DNA from 2 places in the Streptomyces sp. NBC_00096 genome. Region 1 is predicted to be linked to the other one. Evidence: predicted binding sites of a transcription regulator. Region 1 holds the regulator's gene; the other holds the start of a gene.
The links. Region 1 encodes HspR, which represses chaperone genes until heat shock. Its sites were predicted from a motif close to TTGAGNNNNNNNNNCTCAA; they were not measured.

Region 1 (3,406 bases):
TACCGGAAGCTCGCCCGCGAGTTCCACCCGGACGCCAACAAGGGCGACGCCTCGGCCGAGGAGCGCTTCAAGGAGATCTCCGAGGCGAACGACATCCTCGGCGACTCCAAGAAGCGCAAGGAGTACGACGAGGCCCGCGCCCTGTTCGGCAACGGAGGCTTCCGCCCCGGTCCGGGCGGGGGCGGCGGCTCGTTCAACTTCGACCTCGGTGACCTCTTCGGCGGTCAGCAGACCGGTGGCACGGGCGGTGCGGGCGGCGGCTTCGGCGGCGGTCTGGGCGACGTGTTCGGCGGTCTGTTCAACCGCGGCGGCGCCGGCCCGGGTGCGGGGACCCGTACCCAGCCGCGCCGCGGCCAGGACATCGAATCGGAGGTCACCCTCTCTTTCACGGAGGCGGTGGACGGGGCCACGGTCCCGCTCCGGATGTCCTCGCAGGCGCCCTGCAAGGCCTGCTCGGGCACCGGCGACAAGAACGGCACGCCCCGCGTGTGCCCGACCTGCGTCGGCACCGGCCAGGTCTCGCGCGGCAGCGGCGGCGGCTTCTCGCTGACCGATCCCTGCGCGGACTGCAAGGGCCGCGGCCTGATCGCCGAGACCCCCTGTGACATCTGCAAGGGCAGCGGGCGGGCCCGCAGCTCCCGGACCATGCAGGTCCGGATCCCGGCGGGGGTCTCCGACTCCCAGCGGATCCGGCTGCGCGGCAAGGGTGCTCCGGGCGAACGCGGCGGCCCGGCCGGTGACCTGTACGTGGTCGTGCACGTGGACGCGCACCCGGTCTTCGGCCGCAAGGACGACAACCTCACGGTGACCGTTCCGGTGACGTTCGCGGAGGCGGCGCTGGGAGCCGACATCAAGGTCCCGACCCTGAACGGCCCCTCGGTGACGCTGAAGCTGCCGCCGGGCACTCCGGGCGGCCGCACGATGCGGGCCCGTGGCAAGGGGGCGGTCCGCAAGGACGGCACCCGCGGCGACCTGCTGGTGACGGTGGAGGTCGCGGTCCCGACCGAGCTGAACGACAAGGCCCGTGAGGCCCTGGAGCTGTACCGCGAGGCGATGGAGTCCGAGGATCCGCGCTCCGCGCTGTTCGAGTCCGCGAAGGGAGCATGACATGGACGGCCGCCGTAGGAGCCACTACCAGCTCACGGACGAGACCCCGGTCTACGTGATCTCGGTGGCCGCCCAGCTCTCGGGCCTGCATCCGCAGACCCTCCGGCAGTACGACCGCCTCGGCCTGGTCTCCCCGGGCCGTACGGCCGGCCGTGGCCGGCGCTACTCGGCCCGCGACATCGAACTGCTCCGCACGGTGCAGGCGCTGTCCCAGGACGAGGGCATCAACCTGGCCGGCATCAAGCGGATCATCGAACTGGAGAACCAGGTCGCCGCGCTCCAGCAGCGCGTGGCCGAGCTCTCCACGGCGGTCGACGGCGCTGCCGCCGTCCTCCAGCAGCGCGAGGCCCAGGTGCACGCCTCGTACCGGCGCGACCTGGTCCCGTACCAGCAGCCGCAGCCGGGCAGTGCCCTGGTCGTCTGGCGCCCGGCGCCCAAGCGGCCGTTGGACTGAGCGCGACCCGCAGGACGGGACGTGACACGAAGGGCCCCACCCGGTTCACCGCCGGGTGGGGCCCTTCGCGTTCGGCCGCGGACCGGCCGCAGGCCCGCGCGGTACGCCCTGAGGGGCGCGCCCGCACCGGGGGCGGCCCGACGGGACCGGGCGGGGTCCGGCGGGCCCCAGGGGGCCGCCAGGGGCCTGCCCGGCGCCCGTGTTCAGGTATCCGAATCCTCCAGGATTCCCGACTGGGCGATGAGGAAGCCCAGTTGCGCCCGGCTGCCGCTGCCCAGGGCGGAGGCGAGCTTGGCGATGTGCGCGCGGCAGGTCCGTACGTTCATGCCGAGCCGGCGCGCGATGGCCTCGTCCACGTGGCCCTCGATGAGGAGCTGGGCGATGGAGCGCTGCACGCCGGAGATGCCCGCCGGCGTGTGCTCGTAGGTCACCTCGTCGCCCAAGGGCACCGCGCGCCGCCACAGTTGTTCGAACACCTTGATGAGGTAGGCCACGACTCCGGGGTGGCGCAGCTCCAGCGCGACACGCCGGTCGTCGCGGGCCGGGATGAAGGCCACGGTACGGTCGAAGATGATGAGGCGCTCGATCAGTTCTTCGAGCGTGCGGATCTCGACCTTTCCCGTGGAGATACGGTCTGCATAGGCGAGCATGCTCTGGCTGTGCCGCGCGGTGTGCTGGTACAACGTGCGGATGCTGACCCCGCGGTCGATCACATTGGTGCCGCGCTCCAGGGACTGGGACAGGACGAAGGGGGAGCGGCCCCCGCCGGGCTGGATCGTCAGCACCTCGGTGTGGCACTCGGCGGTGGCCAGGTCGAGCGCGGCGTTGATCTGCTCCAGGCCTTCGAGCGCGGTGATGGCGTGGGTGTTCGATGGACTCCGGGCGCTGATGGCCAGGAACGGCTCGAATGCATCGGTGAGGTCCACGGCGCTGCGGCGGCGGTCCTGGATCTCCTGCTCGAGCGGGTGGAGCCGTTGTGCCAGTGCGACGGAGGGGGGAACCGCGCGGAGTTGGTTCGCGTCATCCGGATCAGACCGCAAGAGGCCGAATTCGAGCAGGCAGGGGACGTTACCGACCTCGCTGCGGGCCACGCGGCCGGTGCTCAGCGCCGCCGCGTACAGCCGTGTCCCCTCGGCGCACATGCTGGTGACCGGGTGGGGATGTGTCGGGTTTATGTCGTTGTTGGGCAAATCTCCACCCCCCAGGGTCCTGAACATGTAAGAACATGATGCATCGTCCCTGTGGCACTGACGTGCCTGAATGAGCCATCGTCTGACACGCGGGGGAGAGGATTCCATCAAGTGAGGACGAAGCCGACCATGTATAAGAGAATGCTTCGCTCGGCGCTTGCCGTTGTTTTCTCCGTCGTTGCGGTCTTTGGGGCAATCAGCGCCGCCACTGGGGATACGGGGAGCGCTCAAGCCGCGCCGGGGGCGAGTCCGACTTCGGCACCGTCGGGCAAGATTGACATCGGGTGGGACACCATCCCCGCGCAGGTCTCCTGATGACCCCCGACGACCACGGCTTCCGCCGTGAAATGGCATCGGCATACCGCTCGGGCTGGCAGTTCATCGATCTCACCAGCGCCATTCCTTACGCCGGTGACTCACTGAAGGTCACCCTGTTCGGCCAGCCGATCATCGTGGTGCGGGAAGAGGACGAGGACGTCCGCGCGTACCGCTGTCTGCGCCGACCCCGGGGCGCGCCGCAGCCCGTCCGCTGCGAAATCCGGTACGGCATGGTCTTCGTCAACCTGGACCAGCGTGACCACCAACTTTTCGAGCCCGAATCCGCCGCCACCCCCCGCAGTGCCTGAAGCGATTCCCCTGTCGTCGAAGATCGCTC
Region 2 (3,406 bases), 1.5 Mb from region 1:
GCAGGAAGCTGAGCGCGATCTGCGCCGACTCCTTCATCACGTCCCCGAGCTGGCCGGTCAGCGTGAGCCCGGCCGCGCCCGTCTCGGGATCGGCCAGCGAGGCCTCGACGAACAGCACGTCACCGCCCGCCCCGGTCACGGCGAGACCGGTGGCCACGCCGGGTACGGCGGTGCGCCGCTCCGCCGGGTCCTGCGCGGACTCCGGTACGTGGTGCGGCCGTCCGATGAGGTCCCGCAGGTCTGCGGCGCCGATCCGGTACGGCAGCTCCCGCTCCCCGAGCTCGTGCTGGGAGGCCACCTTGCGCAGCAGCCGGGCGATGGCCCGCTCCAGGGTGCGTACGCCCGCCTCGCGGGTGTACTCCCCCGCCAGCCTGCGCAGCGCGTCCTCCTCCAGGACCACTTCCTCCGCGCCCAGGCCCGCCCGCTCCAGCTGCCGGGGCAGCAGGTGGTCACGGGCGATGACGACCTTCTCGTCCTCGGTGTAGCCGTCGAGGCGCACCAGCTCCATGCGGTCGGCGAGGGCCTCGGGGATGGCCTCCAGGACATTGGCGGTGGCCAGGAACACCACGTCGCTCAGGTCGAGTTCGACCTCCAGGTAGTGGTCCCGGAAGGTGTGGTTCTGGGCCGGGTCCAGGACCTCCAGCAGGGCGGCCGCCGGGTCGCCCCGGAAGTCGGAGCCGACCTTGTCGATCTCGTCGAGCAGGACGACCGGGTTCATGGACCCCGCCTCCTTGATCGCCCGTACGATCCGGCCGGGCAGCGCGCCCACGTACGTACGCCGGTGGCCGCGGATCTCGGCCTCGTCCCGGACTCCGCCGAGGGCCACGCGGACGAACTTGCGTCCCATGGCATGGGCGACGGACTCCCCCAGGGAAGTCTTGCCCACCCCGGGCGGGCCCACGAGCGCCAGCACGGCGCCGCCCCTGCGACCGCCGACGACCCCCATGCCGCGCTCGGAGCGCCGCTTGCGCACGGCGAGGTACTCGGTGATCCGGTCCTTCACGTCACCGAGCCCGGCGTGCTCGGCGTCCAGGACGGCGCGCGCTCCGCGGATGTCGTACTCGTCCTCGGTCCGCTCGTTCCAGGGCAGTTCGAGGACGGTGTCCAGCCAGGTGCGGATCCAGGACCCCTCGGGGGACTGGTCGCTGGAGCGCTCCAGCTTGTCGACTTCCTTGAGCGCGGCTTCCCGTACCTTCTCGGGCAGGTCGGCGGCCTCGACCCGGGCCCGGTAGTCGTCGGACTCCTCCCCGTCCTTCTCTCCGCTGAGCTCGCGCAGCTCCTTGCGGACGGCTTCCAGCTGACGCTTCAGCAGGAACTCGCGCTGCTGCTTGTCGACGCCGTCCTGCACGTCCTTGGCGATGGACTCGGCGACGTCCTGCTCGGCGAGGTGGTCGCTGAGCGCCTTGACCGCGAGCCGCAGCCGCGCGACCGGGTCCGCCGTCTCCAGCAGCTCGACCTTCTGGGCCGTGGTCAGGAAGGGCGAGTACCCGGAGTTGTCGGCGAGGGCGCCCACGCCCTCGATCTGCTGCACCCGGTCCACGACCTGCCAGGCTCCGCGCTTCTTGAGCCAGCTGGTGGCGAGCGCCTTGTACTCCTTGACGAGCTCGGTGACGGCCCCGGGCAGTGGATCGGGGACGGCCTCGTCCACGGTCTCGCCCTCGACCCAGAGCGCGGCCCCGGGCCCGGTCGTCCCGGCCCCGATACGGACCCGCCCGCGCCCCCGGATCAGCGCCCCGGGATCCCCGTCGGACAGCCGTCCCACCTGCTCGACGGTCCCGAGCACGCCGGTCGCGGCGTACGTCCCGTCGATCCGTGGCACGAGCAGCACCTTCGGCTTGCCCCCGGCCGCGGCGGCCTGCGCGGCCTCGACGGCACCCCGCACCTCGGCATCGGACAGGTCCAGCGGAACGACCATCCCGGGCAGCACGACCTCGTCGTCAAGCGGCAGCACAGGCAGGGTGAGCGTTACGGACGTCGAAGCCATGATCTTCCCTCCGGCAGTGAAGTTGAGCTATGCCGACTCAATGCATGTGCGCGCGCCAATGTTCCCCAACGGCCGTTCGCCGGGGGCGAACAGATGGTGAACACCCGATTCCGGTCTGTTCCGGCGGCTGCATCGGGCTAGGCGAACCCGTGACCACGGCCTACGGCCCGGACTCGCCGCTCCCCCGGCTCTCCGCCGACCTGCGCGACCTCGCCGTCCGGGCCCTCGACCGCGTGGTCACCGAGCCCAGCGAACTCCTGGAGCTCTGGGGCGGGACCGACAGCGCCGGCCCGTGGCGGGAGACCGTCGTCCGGCTCCGGAGCTCCCTCCTCGCCCCCGCACCGGCGGACGGCCGCTCCGCCGCGCGCCCCGCCTGAAGGCCCGCTCGGGGGAGGGTTAGTCTCACCGCATGTACGTGGAAGGTGTGGGGGTCACCGCCGTTCGGGAGTGGGTCATCCGGAACGCGAGGGGCAAGAAGTTCGTCTACGAATCCGCCGCCGAGGCCTTCGGGGAGCTCGACGAGTACGGGCCGGGCGCGGAGGTGCTCACGCGGCGGGTGTACCGGGCGATGTTCCGGACGAAGCCGATCGAGGACTGGCAGGTCGTGGAGGCTCCGTAGCGGCTCCGTGGCGGGCCGTCCATCCGGACTTCTCGGACCGCTCGGACCGCTCGGACCGCTCAGACCGCTCAGACCGCTCAGACCGGGAGCGTCGAGATCCGGATGTCCCCCGACGAGGTCCGCACCGCGAGGCGGGCGGTGGCGGACGGGTCGGCGGGGACGGTGACCTCGCGCGCGCCGGAGTCGGTGGAGACGTCGAGCGCGTACGGGGCCTGCGGGACGCTCACCCGGGCATCGCCCGAGGAGGTCTCCACGGCGACCGAGCCCGGAGCCTTCGCGAAGGCCAGGCGGACGTCACCGGAGTCGGAGCGGGCGTCCGCGCCCGGACCGGCCAGGCCCTCGGCCGTGATCGAGCCCGAGGAGGTACGGATCTTCAGCGGGCCGGAGATCCGGTCGGCCCCGACCGCGCCGGAGGAGGTCGCGATGTCGGCCCCGGCCACTCCCGCCACCGTGATGCGGCCGCTGCTGCCGTCGAGCCGGACGGTGGCGGAGGCCGGGACCTCCAGCCGGTAGTCGATGGCGCACCTCCCGGAGCAACTGCCGTTGGTCAGGGTCAGTACACCGCCGGAGACCCGCTGCGCGGGCTCGGGCACGAGGTCGCCCCGGTAGTGGACCGTACGGCGGACGGTGACGCCCGGGCCGGAACCGGCGATGACCTCGATCGACCCGCTGCGGGCGTCCGCCACCTCGACCGCGGTGACGGCTTCGGCCACCGCGGTGTCGGCGCTCGCCGTCTTCTCCGGACCGCCGCGGGTGACGAGCGACCCGACGGCACACCCGGTCAGCAGCAGCCCCGCGGAGAG

Region 2: lon (endopeptidase La) is a predicted target of HspR. The motif match lies at 2,007-2,025, and genes of this name have one in related genera.

The regions. Positions count from the first base shown of each region.
Region 1 is NZ_CP108221.1:3,538,103-3,541,508, forward strand. It holds gene dnaJ (molecular chaperone DnaJ) at 1-1,107, shown strand, start outside; gene OG904_RS15565 (heat shock protein transcriptional repressor HspR) at 1,109-1,561, shown strand; gene OG904_RS15570 (helix-turn-helix transcriptional regulator) at 1,765-2,778, opposite strand; gene OG904_RS15575 ((2Fe-2S)-binding protein) at 3,066-3,377, shown strand.
Region 2 is NZ_CP108221.1:1,999,346-2,002,751, forward strand. It holds gene lon (endopeptidase La) at 1-1,984, opposite strand, end outside; gene OG904_RS08340 (DUF4259 domain-containing protein) at 2,134-2,361, shown strand; gene OG904_RS08345 (hypothetical protein) at 2,394-2,603, shown strand; gene OG904_RS08350 (DUF4097 family beta strand repeat-containing protein) at 2,681-3,406, opposite strand, start outside.